Regions from separate parts of the Clostridium amazonense genome, predicted to be linked through region 2. Evidence: riboswitches for the same ligand, from Rfam matches in the RefSeq annotation. Region 2 holds a riboswitch; each other region holds the start of a gene.

The links. A riboswitch is a leader RNA that binds a small molecule or an ion and turns the genes downstream of it on or off. The one in region 2 is predicted to bind cyclic di-GMP.
Region 1: linked by a shared signal. The riboswitch ahead of AC07E4_RS01740 (carbohydrate-binding protein) and the one ahead of AC07E4_RS11975 (glycosyl hydrolase family 18 protein) in region 2 are both predicted to bind cyclic di-GMP.
Region 3: linked by a shared signal. The riboswitch ahead of AC07E4_RS13030 (cell wall-binding repeat-containing protein) and the one ahead of AC07E4_RS11975 (glycosyl hydrolase family 18 protein) in region 2 are both predicted to bind cyclic di-GMP.

What each region holds. Positions count from the first base shown of each region.
Region 1 is NZ_JBWKMH010000003.1:190,323-194,760, forward strand. It holds gene AC07E4_RS01730 (VanZ family protein) at 1-282, opposite strand, end outside; gene htpG (molecular chaperone HtpG) at 687-2,561, shown strand; cyclic di-GMP riboswitch class II at 2,690-2,773, shown strand; gene AC07E4_RS01740 (carbohydrate-binding protein) at 2,798-3,280, shown strand; gene AC07E4_RS01745 (GNAT family N-acetyltransferase) at 3,589-4,104, shown strand; gene AC07E4_RS01750 (GNAT family N-acetyltransferase) at 4,207-4,438, shown strand, end outside.
Region 2 is NZ_JBWKMH010000028.1:88,988-93,425, reverse strand. It holds gene AC07E4_RS11975 (glycosyl hydrolase family 18 protein) at 1-2,631, opposite strand, end outside; cyclic di-GMP riboswitch class I at 2,694-2,778, opposite strand; gene AC07E4_RS11970 (LytR/AlgR family response regulator transcription factor) at 2,972-3,703, shown strand; gene AC07E4_RS11965 (sensor histidine kinase) at 4,311-4,438, shown strand, end outside.
Region 3 is NZ_JBWKMH010000031.1:97,204-101,641, forward strand. It holds gene AC07E4_RS13020 (hypothetical protein) at 1-663, shown strand, start outside; gene AC07E4_RS13025 (hypothetical protein) at 875-1,042, shown strand; cyclic di-GMP riboswitch class II at 1,629-1,712, shown strand; gene AC07E4_RS13030 (cell wall-binding repeat-containing protein) at 1,927-4,438, shown strand, end outside.

The sequences.
Region 1 (4,438 bases), on a different contig from region 2:
TATAACACTTGTTTCAGATAAAAAATCTTTTATAAATGTAAATGGAATCAGTTGAGTATTAGAGCCTGTAAAAAAAGGTTCATCAACTTGTGGTAATGGTAATAAAGTCATAAAAAAAGCTGTAATACAATAAAAAACAAATGTATAAAAAATAAATATTTTAAATTTGTTATTTGTTCCATATTTTCTATAATTATATACAGCATATGGAATGCATATTATAGAAGTTAATATTGGAAATAATAATACTGCTACTTTTATTGGAAATAAATAAGCACTCAAAATAGAAAACCTCCTAAATTTTAAATAGTTCATAAATAAATTAATATGTTTAACTATATTTTGTACAGTGAAACAATTAATATGATTATAATAACTTCGTTTAATTTAATTCATAATTAAGTAGAATTAATAAATTTTTGTAGTAAATAATTAATAATAGAAATTAATCAATATTTAACAATTTTAATTAAAGTTGAATTAGGATAATTGGTAATATATTTATAAAATTATAAAATGTCAAAACAAAGTATTAAGTTAAAAGTTTAATTCATGAACTTGACATGCATTTTTAAATATGGTATATAAAAGATATGCTGTTAGCACTCGTTGTGATATAGTGCTAACAAAATAGAAATAAAAATAAATTAAATATATAGTCTTTATGGTGAAGGGAGCATTTGAAAATGGAAACTAAACAATTTAAAGCAGAGTCTAAGAGATTATTAGACATTATGATTAATTCAATTTATACTCATAGAGAGATTTTTTTAAGAGAGTTATTATCTAATGCAAGTGATGCAATTGATAAGATTTATTATAAAACATTAAGTGATGATTCGTTAACTTTTAACAAAGAAGATTATTATATTAAAGTAATGCCAGAAAAAGAGAATAGAGTGTTAAGAATATGTGATACTGGTATTGGAATGACTGAAGAAGAGTTAGAAAACAATTTAGGAGTTATTGCAAAGAGTGGTTCACTTCAATTTAAGAAAGAAAATGAATTAGAAGAAGGTCATGATATAATTGGCCAGTTTGGTGTTGGGTTTTATTCAGCATTTTTAGTAGCGGATAAAGTTACTGTTATAACTAAAGCTTTTGGAAGCGATAAAGCTTACAGATGGGAATCACAAGGGGTAGAAGGATATACAATTGAAGAATGTGATAGAGATTCTGTAGGTACAGAAATAATATTAAAAATTAAAGATAATACAGAAGATGAAAATTTTGATGATTATTTAGATGAATATAGTTTAAGAAATTTAATTAAAAAGTATTCTGACTTTATAAGATATCCAATTAAAATGGAATTAACAAAAAATAAGTTAAAAGAAGGTAGTGAAGAAGAATACGAGGAATATAAAGAAGAAGAAACAGTAAATAGCATGGTTCCTATTTGGAGAAAAAATAAAAATGAACTTACTGAAGAAGACTATAATAACTTCTATAGTGAAAAACACTTTGGATTTGATAAACCTATAAAACATGTTCATATTAGTGTAGATGGTATGGTAAGTTATAATTCAATATTATTTATTCCAGAAAAAGCTCCATATGATTTCTATACAAAAGAGTATGAAAAAGGATTAGAGCTTTATTCAAATGGTGTTTTAATAATGAATAAATGTGGTGATTTATTACCAGACTACTTTGGATTTGTAAAAGGTATAGTTGATTCAGAAGATTTTTCACTTAACATATCTAGAGAAATATTACAACATGATAGACAATTAAAATTAATAGCTAAAAATATAAAAAATAAAATAAAAGGTGAACTTGAAAATCTATTAAAAAATGATAGAGAAAAATATGAGAAATTCTATAAAACTTTTGGCTCTCAATTAAAATATGGTGTATATAGTGAATTTGGAAGCAATAAGGATGTACTTCAAGATTTATTAATGTTCTATTCATCTAAAGAAAAGAAAATGGTAACTTTAAATGAATATGTATCTAGAATGCCAGAAGATCAAAAATACATCTACTATGCTGTTGGTGATTCAGTGGAAAGAATTGAGAAACTTCCACAAACAGAATTAGTATTAGATAAAGGATATGAGATATTATACTTTACTGAAGAAGTAGATGAATTTGCAATTAAAATGATGATGAATTATAAAGAAAAAGAATTTAAATCTGTATCTAGTAGTGATTTAGGAATAGAGACAGAAGACGATAAAAATTTATCTGAAAATGAAGAGAATAAAGGAGTTTTTGAAGCTATGAAAAATGTATTGGCTGATAAAGTTAAATCAGTTAAAGCTTCAAAGAGATTAAAAAATCATCCAGTATGTTTATCTAATGAAGGTGAACTTTCAATAGAGATGGAAAAAGTTTTAAAAGCTATGCCAAATGGTCAAGATGTAAAAGCGGATAAAATTTTAGAGATAAATGAAAATCATGAAGTATTTAAAGCTTTAAAAGATGCTCATGAAAAAGATGAAGAAAAATTCAAATTATATACAGATTTATTATATAATCAAGCTTTACTTATAGAAGGATTAGCTATAAATGATCCAGTAGAATTTACAAATAACATCTGTAAAATAATGAAATAATGTGATATTAAAATGGTTTCTATTATTTAGGTAATAGAAACCATTTTATATTTTATAAATAAAGATCCTTTTAAGGAAAAATAAGAAAATAAAGAATTTTATTTACAAGGAAAATAAAGTATTATATAATAAATTTAGGAAATGAAGAAGTATAATTTGTATGTGGGCACTTAAATTATATGGAGTTAGTAGTGCAACCGACCTAATTATAATTAAAAAAAATTAGGAGTGTTAATATGAAAAGTAAACAAGTTAAAGTTATTACATCATTATTTTTAGGTACAGCAATGGTATTTGGAGGAGTGATTCCTACAGTTACAGCTAAAACAATGGAGAGTTCTAAAATTCAATATAATGTAGTAGATGAAGAAAGTCCAATGAGTATTTGGAACGCACAAGAAGGATTAAATCAAAATGAAAAGAACCCTTACATAAAAGGTAGTATTGCAATTTATAACGGTAAAGTATATGAATGCAAAAGATTTCATTATCCTCAACTAGGCTGGAATCCAAGTGAAGCAAGAATGTTTTGGAAATCAGTAGGTGTTGTGCCAGAATGGTATACAGATGAAACTCACGTTGAAAGTAGCAAAGTTCCATATCAAAAAGGTGATATTGTAAGTTATAATTCAAATATTTATAAATGCAAAAGATTCCATTATGCACAACCAGGTTGGAATCCATGTGAAGCACCAATGTTTTGGGAGTTAGTTAAATAGAAAAGTAGTAAGCTATAGTATAAATAATATTGTACTATAGCTTTTTGTTTTATTTAAACAATAATTTGAATAAATGGAAATTAAGTTGACAATTTATTGGAAAATGTATATTATAAATACATAAAGTGAGTGTGTCTAAGCAAAAGTGAGCGACACAGGGATTAATCCTACACGTAGATACCACTACGGAGTCACTACTAAAGTGAATTCGTAGTGTTTTTTTTATATAAATTTTAAATTTAGTGAATTGAATGAAAAATACTTCAAGAATAATGTTAAGAAAATTTTGTGATTTAGGGGATGATTAAATGAACTTTTTAATAAGGCCAGTAGTAAAAGAAGATGCAGAGTTTATAAATGAAATAAGACGTCAAGATGGTGTAAGAGAAAATACAATGGGGATTGTTAGTGAAAGAATTTCAAGATCACAAAGAATTATTGATAATCTTACAGAAAATGATCATATGATAGTGGCTGAAATATTAGAAGATGGAGTGAAAAAAGTTATAGGAGTAGCTTCTTTATCTGTAAACAAATCTAATAGAGTAAGACATTCAGGAAGTATGGGAATAAGTATAGGAAAAGATTACCAAGGAAATGGTATTGGAACAGCGCTTATGAAAGAATTACTTGATATAGCAGATAATTGGTTAATGTTAGTTAGAATAGAGTTAGGCGTATTTGTGGACAATGAAAAAGCTATAAGCCTTTATAAATCATTAGGATTTGTAATTGAAGGAAAAAGAAAATATGCAATCATAAGAAATGGAATTTATGAGGATGAATATATAATGGCTAGATATAATTATAAACTTATTAAGTAGATTTAAATATTTGACTTGTATATTAAATTTAAAAAATATTTTTAATACACAAGTCAAATTAATATAAAAAAATTAAAATTGTATAAAAGGGGATGGGGATATATGTTAAGTTGTTTTAAAAGTGATAGTGATGTTTTACTTAAAAAACCATTTAAGGATTATGATGTCCAATTTAATCTTTTTTATAGAATAAGTGAGGGAAATGAAGTTTTAGCTTTAAAGACAGAAGAAGATGATTTAATAGCAATGTGCAATCCAGGGCATGATATGTGGATTTGGGCAATACAGGATATGGCTGAGGAAAAGCTTGATATTGTAACAAATGAACTTTGTG
Region 2 (4,438 bases):
TCCCCAACCCCAATTTACTTTTCCATTAGATATTCCACTTGTTGATTGGATAAATCCTAAATTGAAGAATTTTACCCCTGTATCTTCAGCAATTTTCTTTAAATTTAAAGCTCCATCATTAGAAAATTCTCCACTATTCCAACGAGTCATATCTGCATATGGAGAATTTACTTGTGATGGCCACTCTATACCTTGTCCAACCCCAAAGTCTGATTTTGGATCTTCTGGCTCTCCTGTTATGCTCTCTTCAACGGTTATAGTTCTATTTCTATTGACAGTTTCACCTTTACTATCACTTACAGAATATGTTAATTTATATTTTCCTACTTTATTTGTATCAACATTTCCTTCTACAACTATTTTATCTGTTAAATCTCCATCTTCTTTATCATTTGCAGTTATTCCTTCTAATGAATCAAATTTGTCTCCAATATTTATAGTTTTGTCTATGACACCCTTTAAGATTGGTGCTTCATTTATTTCTGGTTCTGGAGTTGTAGTTTTTTCTTCTACAGTTATAATTCTATTTTTTGTTGTAGTCTCACCTTTGCTATCACTTACAGAATACTTTAATGTATACTTTCCTTGTTTATTTGTATCAACATTTCCTTCTACAACTATTTTATCTGTTAAATCTCCATCCTCTTTATCATTTGCAGTTACATCATGTAGTGGATCAAAGTCATCTCCAATATTTATAGTTTTATTGCTTAATCCTATTATAATTGGAGCATTATTTATTTCTGGCTTTACTTCTTCATCAACTTCTCCAAATATTGTTTGTCTATTCATATCAGGACTGTTTGACGACATACGTTGAACTAACTCTACACTTTCAATTTTAGCATCACCTAATAATTTAAATGTGTAACTTTGACCTTGCTCTATATTTTTGCCTTCCCATACAGATTGTAAATCAACTACTGTATATCCATTTTCATAAGTTACCGTACCTGCTGTATAATCTCCACTCTTTAGTGACTTATCTGATTTTATATATAATTTAGGTGCTTTAATTGTTTCTGCACCTTTTTCAACTTCTCTTAATACTGAATCTGTTTCTTCTGATCTTTCATTATTTTTTATAGTTATTTCATATCCTTTTCTGTCTGCTCCCCATTGCTGTTCATATGTACTAACAGTAGCAGTTACATCTAAATCTGAATAATTTATTTCATACTCAGGTAATTTTTCATCACCAAACAATACATTTTTAGTGGCACTTTGTAATTCATCTCTTTTACTAGTATTATTAGTTGATGCATCTTGAGAAGACATCCAACCTATAATTCCACCTAAATTATTTTCATGAACATATTTTCCTTTTTCTTCTATGGACTTAACATTATCATAAGTAAAAAACTTGCCTGTGCTTTCATCATAAAGATATGGTGCTTTTGCTTTTTCATCCCAATACTCTTTTAAACCAGGATATTGAGATTTTAATTTATCTAAACTTCTATATGCCCATACTCCACTAGCTCGTCCACCATCACCAGATTTTAATGGTGCTTCATTTGGTGCTCCATAAGAAGGAGTTTGATCTGCATCTCTTCCATTTTTTTCAGCTTCTCCAAACAATCCTGGAAGCTCAGCATTACTTCCTTTTTCTACCTTGTTCCAACCTCTTGTATAATAAGCAGCTCCTATAACTATCTTTTCTGGTTCAGCACCTTTTTCAATAAGGTAATTTACTGATTCATCAACTGATAATTTATTTCCTGACTGATTATTTATTGGATCATTTTCATTTGGATACAATCCTGTTTGATGACCACTATAATTATCCCATGCCCCTCTTAGGTCATATGTCATTATATTAGCAAAGTCAACAATATTGAATAATTTATCCACATCTATTCCTGAATCCACCTTACTTTTAGCTGCTGGAAGCGCTACTGTTAATTCATAATATTTATTTGTTTCTATACCTTTATTATTTAATTCTACTCTTAATTCTTCAAGTAGTTTTATATAATTTTCTTTATCTTGTGGTTTTGCATTTGGTGTTCCCTCGTCATTAGCATTATCAACTAAATCAGCTTCTCTAACTTCACTTGGATATTCCCAATCTAAATCTACAAAATCCATGTTAGTGTAATCTATAAATTTGATTATGTTTTTTATAAAATTCTCTCTTGATTTAGAATTTGAAGCCATCTCAGAAAAATCTCCTGATTTAGACCATCCACCTACTGATATACCCAATTTTAGATTTGGATTTTCAGCTCTTAATTGTTGTAGTGCAATTAAAATACCTGCATTTGGAGCACCCCACTGTACACCTTCTTGTCCAACTGGTGCACCTACTGCTGCATCTTTATCTGTAAATATTAAATTACCATTTGCATCAAAATCTATAAACGCAAAGTTTAGATGTGTTAATTGATCTGCTGGAATATCTTTAGGATAAAAGTTACCTTGACCACCCCATATTGACCAATCTCCATAATACATAACATTACGTTTTCCTAATGAATCTTTATTATCACTTTTAGATACTTCTTCACTTTTAACTGTTTGTGCAAAAACTTCCATACTCGGTATTAATGCACCTGCTCCCATTGAAGATATCATTGTTGTCATCATTGTTGCTACTAATACTTTTTTCATTAATTCTTTATTTTTCATCCTTCATTTCTCCTTCAATTAATTTTTTTGTTAAATTAATCCTCAGAGCCTATAAAATACTCCTCGGTAGCTGGCTGACATAGTTTTAACACCTTAGTCCCTATAGCTTTGCGTCCTTAAATTTCTTTAAGTTTGCCTTTTCTTCATATTTTAAATAATATGTTTTTTCTTTACACTGCTAGTATATAAATTAAAATCATCAAGGTATATACCTTTGAAAGTTTTGATATGTTTTTTGTAAGTTTTAGATAATAATATTTTTCTATTTTATTGTGATTTTTTTTGAAGTAATATATAATCTTTTTACAGTATATTTAAACAGAAAGGATTTTTATTAATTATGATAAAAATAGGACTTTGTGATGACAATAAATTATATCTAGAACAGCTATCTAAAATAATAAAAAATATATCCATTTCTACGGATATTAAATTTGAGATTAGTATTTTTAATTCTGGTGAAAGCCTACTTGATTTCTATTCTAACCATAAAGATTATTTTGATATACTTTTTTTAGATATATTAATGGACGGTATTAATGGTGTAGATTTAGCTAAATCTATACGAAACTATAATTACAATGAATATATAATATTTATTACTACTAGTAAGGAATATGCTTTGGATAGTTACAGTGTAAATGCTTACAATTACATATTAAAACCCTTTTCCTATGACACTATAGAAAAACTTATTTTAGATTTAAATGAAAAGATTAATTTAAATGGCAAAAACATTATTTATGTAAAAAATAATCAAGATATATGTTCATTTAACTTAAATAATGTAATATACTTTGAATCTAATCTACGAAAAATTACTGCTCATTTATTAAATGGAGAAAAAATTACATTTTATAATAAAATGTCTACTTTTGAAAATGAATTATCATCTAATATGTTTGTTAGATGTCATAGAAGTTTTTTAGTTAACTTAGTTTATCTTAAAAGCATTATAGGTTTTAACATTATAACTACTACAAATGATTCTGTACCTATAAGTAAAAAATATCTAAATTCAACACGAGACATATTTACTAATTTTATAAAATCTAAACTTTTAAATAATTAATAACTTTATCTAATAATGTATAAAGGAGTGATGAAAAATTAGCATAGAATATTTATTTATTATTCTTGGACTTATTGGTATATATTTACCTTATTCATACCATAAATTTTTTAAAATTAATTTAAAATGTTTTTTACATTTAACTACTCCATATTATACTTTGCTATCCACTTTGTTTTTGTTGGTTTATACAAACAAAATTGATTTGTTAAGATTTTCTCTCTATCTTTCTTTTATATGCTGTTTTATATATGTTTTCTCTAATAAAAACTTTTTTAGTTTTTTAATACTTTCACTTAAATCCTATTATATTTTTCTATTATCATTTACAACCATTTTTAGCTTATATGAAGTTGCTAGCAAAAATAATATTTATTTTTTAGCTTTATCCAATAATAAATTTATAAAATTATTCTTAGCTTCAATAATTTTATATTTTTTATGTGAATTTTTATTTTTTAAAAATTTTACAATTGATAAATTCAAGTTTATGTTTTCATCATTAAACATGTTTATACCTATTTTTATTTTTATTTTACTTATAGTAAAAAATTATAGTTTTTTCTTCATTCTTAATTTTTCAAAGCACTCTCATTTAGTAAGTACTATGTTTTTAACTTCTTCTCTAATTGAAATATTTTTTTGTATATTTATAATTATTGGTATATCTAAGGCTTATGATTTATCTATTTATAAACATAAAAATAAAATACTAAACATGCAATATGAACTTCA
Region 3 (4,438 bases), on a different contig from region 2:
AATGATATTGATAATATAATTAATGCAGATAATGCTGAAGAATTAACAAAACTAATGGATAACTTAAGAGTTGAAGGATTTTATAATGTTGAAGATGTTTATAAAGAAAAAATAGCAATGAAAATTTTAAATGAAAAAAATAATGATTTAAGCAAAATAGAAGAAATATTAAAAAGTGAATTAGTAGTTATTATAAATGAAAAATTAAATGAAATGAGCAAGTATGAAGGAAAAGAATTAGATGAAAAAAGCTTAGAGGAAATTAGAGGGAAAGTTGAAAGTATAAAAGAAAATAGAAAAAGTCTTACTTGTTTAGGTATGGGGTGGAATGAAATTCAAGATAAATTAGTTAAAAATGTATATCAAGTGGAAGACGATTTAGAATTTGAAAATTTTATTTTTAATTTAAAACAAGATAAACTTGGAGAAATTAACTATCAAGATAACATATTAGATAATATATATAGCAAAATGTCTTCTAAATATAAATATGGAGTAAAAATAGCAAATAGTGACAATAATATTGTTGGAACAGATGGTATTGTGAGTAAAAGCAATAGGGCTGAAGTTGTAAATCTTACATTAGATATATATAGATATGATGATGAGTATACTGATGATAAGGAAGTAGTTAATTTAAGATTAGATTTAAAAGCAAATTAATAATGAATTTTTAATATAATATAAATGAATGAACTAGTTATTTAACTGGTTCATTCATTTTTTATTTATTGAGAGTATTTTGGAATAAATTCCAAAATACAAAAAGATTGGTATTAAAAAATAAATTAACAAAAGTAAATTGAGATTTTTTAAAACGTAGCTAGAATTTGTTATTAACGTAGCCGGGATTTTAATCCCGGTGACCTGTGATGTGGATATAAATTACAAAATTACAATAAATCAAAGGCGAATAGCTGGGAATGAATTACGAGTTACAAAGCACATGAATTTCGGATTACAGGGAATTTGGATGTTATGTTTAAACGTAGCTGGAATTTCTATTTTATGTAGCCGGGATTTGAATCCAGGTGGACCTTAATATGGATATAAACTATAAAATTGTAATAAAACAAGGAGGAATATCCCGGAATGAATTCAGGGTTACAAAAAAATAGATTTCAATGCTGGTATCCCTTGATAGGGTAATAAAATTATAAATTGCAATTAATCAAATGGAAAGTGTCTTAGAATGAATTCCAGGTTACACAAAAAAACTTTCTTTTGCTGATTAATGATAAGAAAGTGACAAGGATTTAAGAAAAATGTCTAAAATGTAAGAAAAAGGTCAAAATAAGTAATAATAAAATATTTGAAATAAATATACAAAGAATATATAATTTTAATTGTAATTGAGGAAAAAATATTAAATTATTTAATATTATGAAAAATAAATTGTTTAAGATTTAAATATGGTTATTTTATAAGGGTTTATGTTGAATAAAGTCTTATAAAGTTTAGAAAAATATGAGATAGTCCAAACGCATTTTAAAATATATTAAGAATTTAAATTAAATATTATTACAATATTTAATTTAATTCTTGGTATAAATATAAAATGATTATGAATATAAATTTAAAAGTGGTAATTAATAAGGGTGTAATCTAGAACTTAGATATACATCATATAATAAGTAGGGAGTTATGATGTATAATCTGTATTTGGGCTCTTAGATTATGCGGAGCAAGTAGAGCAACCCACCTATGACAATAATTTTTAGTGAATTATTGTTATAGGTGTTTTTTATTGTGACATAATTTTTATATGGTCGGAATTGTGTCAATTCAAGTCTAAATTGAATTATCAATTAAAAAAACATATTAAAATAGCAAGTATCACTTCAAATTTTTAAATTGTGTCATAAATTCAGCTATGAATGGTAATGGTATAAAGGGAAATTTTATGTATAAGAGGGAGAGAATTTCATGAGAAAAGGGTCAAAAATTATTTCAACACTTCTTTTAGGGGCAACTTTAGGCTCTGTTGGAACAAGCGTATTTGCTGTCGAGTCAAAGGATGTTATTAGTGAAAAGTTGTTAGCAGGTGCTACAAGATATGAGTCAGCTATTGAGGTTAGTAAAGAGGGATGGAAAATTTCAGATACAGCAGTTTTAGTTAATGGAGCAGCACTTTCAGATGCTCTTGCAGCAACACCTTATGCAAAGATGAAGAATGCTCCAATTTTATTAACAGAAATGGACAAGTTATCTCAATCAACCAAAAAAGAACTTGAAAGATTAAAAGTTAAAAATGTTTCTATTGTTGGTGGTGAAGGTGTAGTATCTAAAAATGTAGTTAATGAATTAGAGGCTATGGGAATTAAAACTTTCAGAATATTAGGAAAAAATAGATTTGAAACTTCACTTAAAGTGGCAGAAAAATTAGATGCTAAAGCTGTTGCTGTTGTTAATGGATTAGATGGAAGACTTGCTGATGCAATGAGTATTGCTTCTCCAGCTGCAAAAAAAGGTATGGCAGTTTTATTATCAGATGGGAAAAGTTTAAGAGGTGCTGATAAGTTCGTAAAGGATAACGAAATATCTGAAACTTATGTTATAGGTGGAAATGCTGTAGTTTCTGATGAAAATGCAAATAGTATAAAAGCATTAAGAATTGGTGGACAAGATAGAAGAGAAACTAATGGAGAAGTTTTAAAGAAGTTTTATGATGAAAAAGAATTAAAAAATATTTATGTAGCTAAAGATGGTGCTAGTAAAGAAAGTGAACTTGTAGATGCATTGTCATCAGGTTCTTTAGCAGCAAAAGAAGGAGCACCAGTTATGCTTTTAGGAACAGAAGTTTCAAAAGTACAAAAAGAATTCTTAAAAGAAAAGCAAATAAAAGCTTTAACACAAGTTGGTTTTGGTATAAATGAAAAATCACTAAAAGAACTTTATGAAGTACTAAATGTAACTAAAGGAATTGAAGTTAGCACAGTAAAAGAGTTAGAATCTGCTGTAGAAAATTCAAAGTATGGGGAATTAATTAAGTTTACTCCAAAAACAGATGTTAAAGAGAATTATGAAATAAAAAGTAATAAAGAAATAGTTGTAGAGCTAAATGGTAATTTTAGTGGCGAAATTAAGGTAGACATGCCTAAAGGTGACGTTATAAATCAGGGCGAATTAAAGGGAAAAGTGATTTTAAATGAAATAAAAAGTGGAACACTTTTAAATAATGGAACAATACATAATATAGAAGTTAATGATAAAACAGGTTCATCAATTGTAAATGGTAAAAATGGAGTAGTAACTAAATTAACAATTGGGGAAAAAGTTAAGACATACATATCTGGAAACATAAAAGAAATTGTGGTTGAAGGAAAAAAATCTGAAGTGAAGCTTGGAGGAGAAATAAATAGTGTTAAAGTAAATGGCGAAGAAGCTTCAGTAAAAATAGAGAAAAAATCTAAAATAAAAAATGTTGAAATAACGGGTTCTGCAAAGGGAACAAAAATAAGTAATGATGGTAGTGTTACAGCTTTAAAAGTTAGTAGTAATGCAAATGATGTAAAAATAGATGTTACTAATGGAAAAGTTGAAAAACTAGAAGGTAACAAAGATCAAGTTATAGGTGGCGACAAAAATATAGGAACAATAACGAAACCATCTACTGGTGGTGGAGCAAGTTCTGGCGGAGGTGGTGGTACATCATCAAAACCTGAAACACCAGAAAAGCCTGAAACACCACAAGAATCAAAGCTTGATGAAGTAAAGAAAAATGCAAAAAATGATTTAAATAAAGAGTTAGAAAAATATAAGCAAGAAGATTATACTGTTGATAATTTTAATAATATAAACAAAATAAAAACAGATGCAGAGGCAGTGATAAATGAAGCAAAAACTGAGGAAGAAGTAAACACTATAAAAGTAAATGCAAGTAATGCAATGAATTCAGTAAAAACAATATTATTTGAAGTTAAAGAAGAATTTGTTTTAAAAGTTTCAGAAGTAAATAGCAAAAATTTAATAGAAGATAACTACACAGTAGAAAGCTTTGAAGCATTACAAAATGCACTAAACTTTGATGTTACAGGCAAAACAGTAGCAGAAATAAATGAAGCTGTAGAAACTATAGAAAAAGCATTAGAAGAATTAAAAATTTCAGATTTGAAAATAGCTAAAGATGCAGTAGAAAAAGCAGAAAATACAATGAAGTATGAAGATGTAGAAGCTGCAAAAACATTAACAGGAAAGCTTCCAAGTGGAGAAGTAAAAGACAAACTATTTGAAAAAATGTACAAAGCTATAACAATAAAAAATGAATTAGGAACAACAACTATACAATTCCCATATGAACTAAGAGAATTTAACATGACAGTTAAAAATGGAGAAGAAGAAAAAACAGTAAAAATAGTAGTTGATGACTTAAAACATGAATTAGAAGTTGAAGGCTTAAAAGCATTTGCATCAGAAAAAGGCTTTGAATACAAAGACT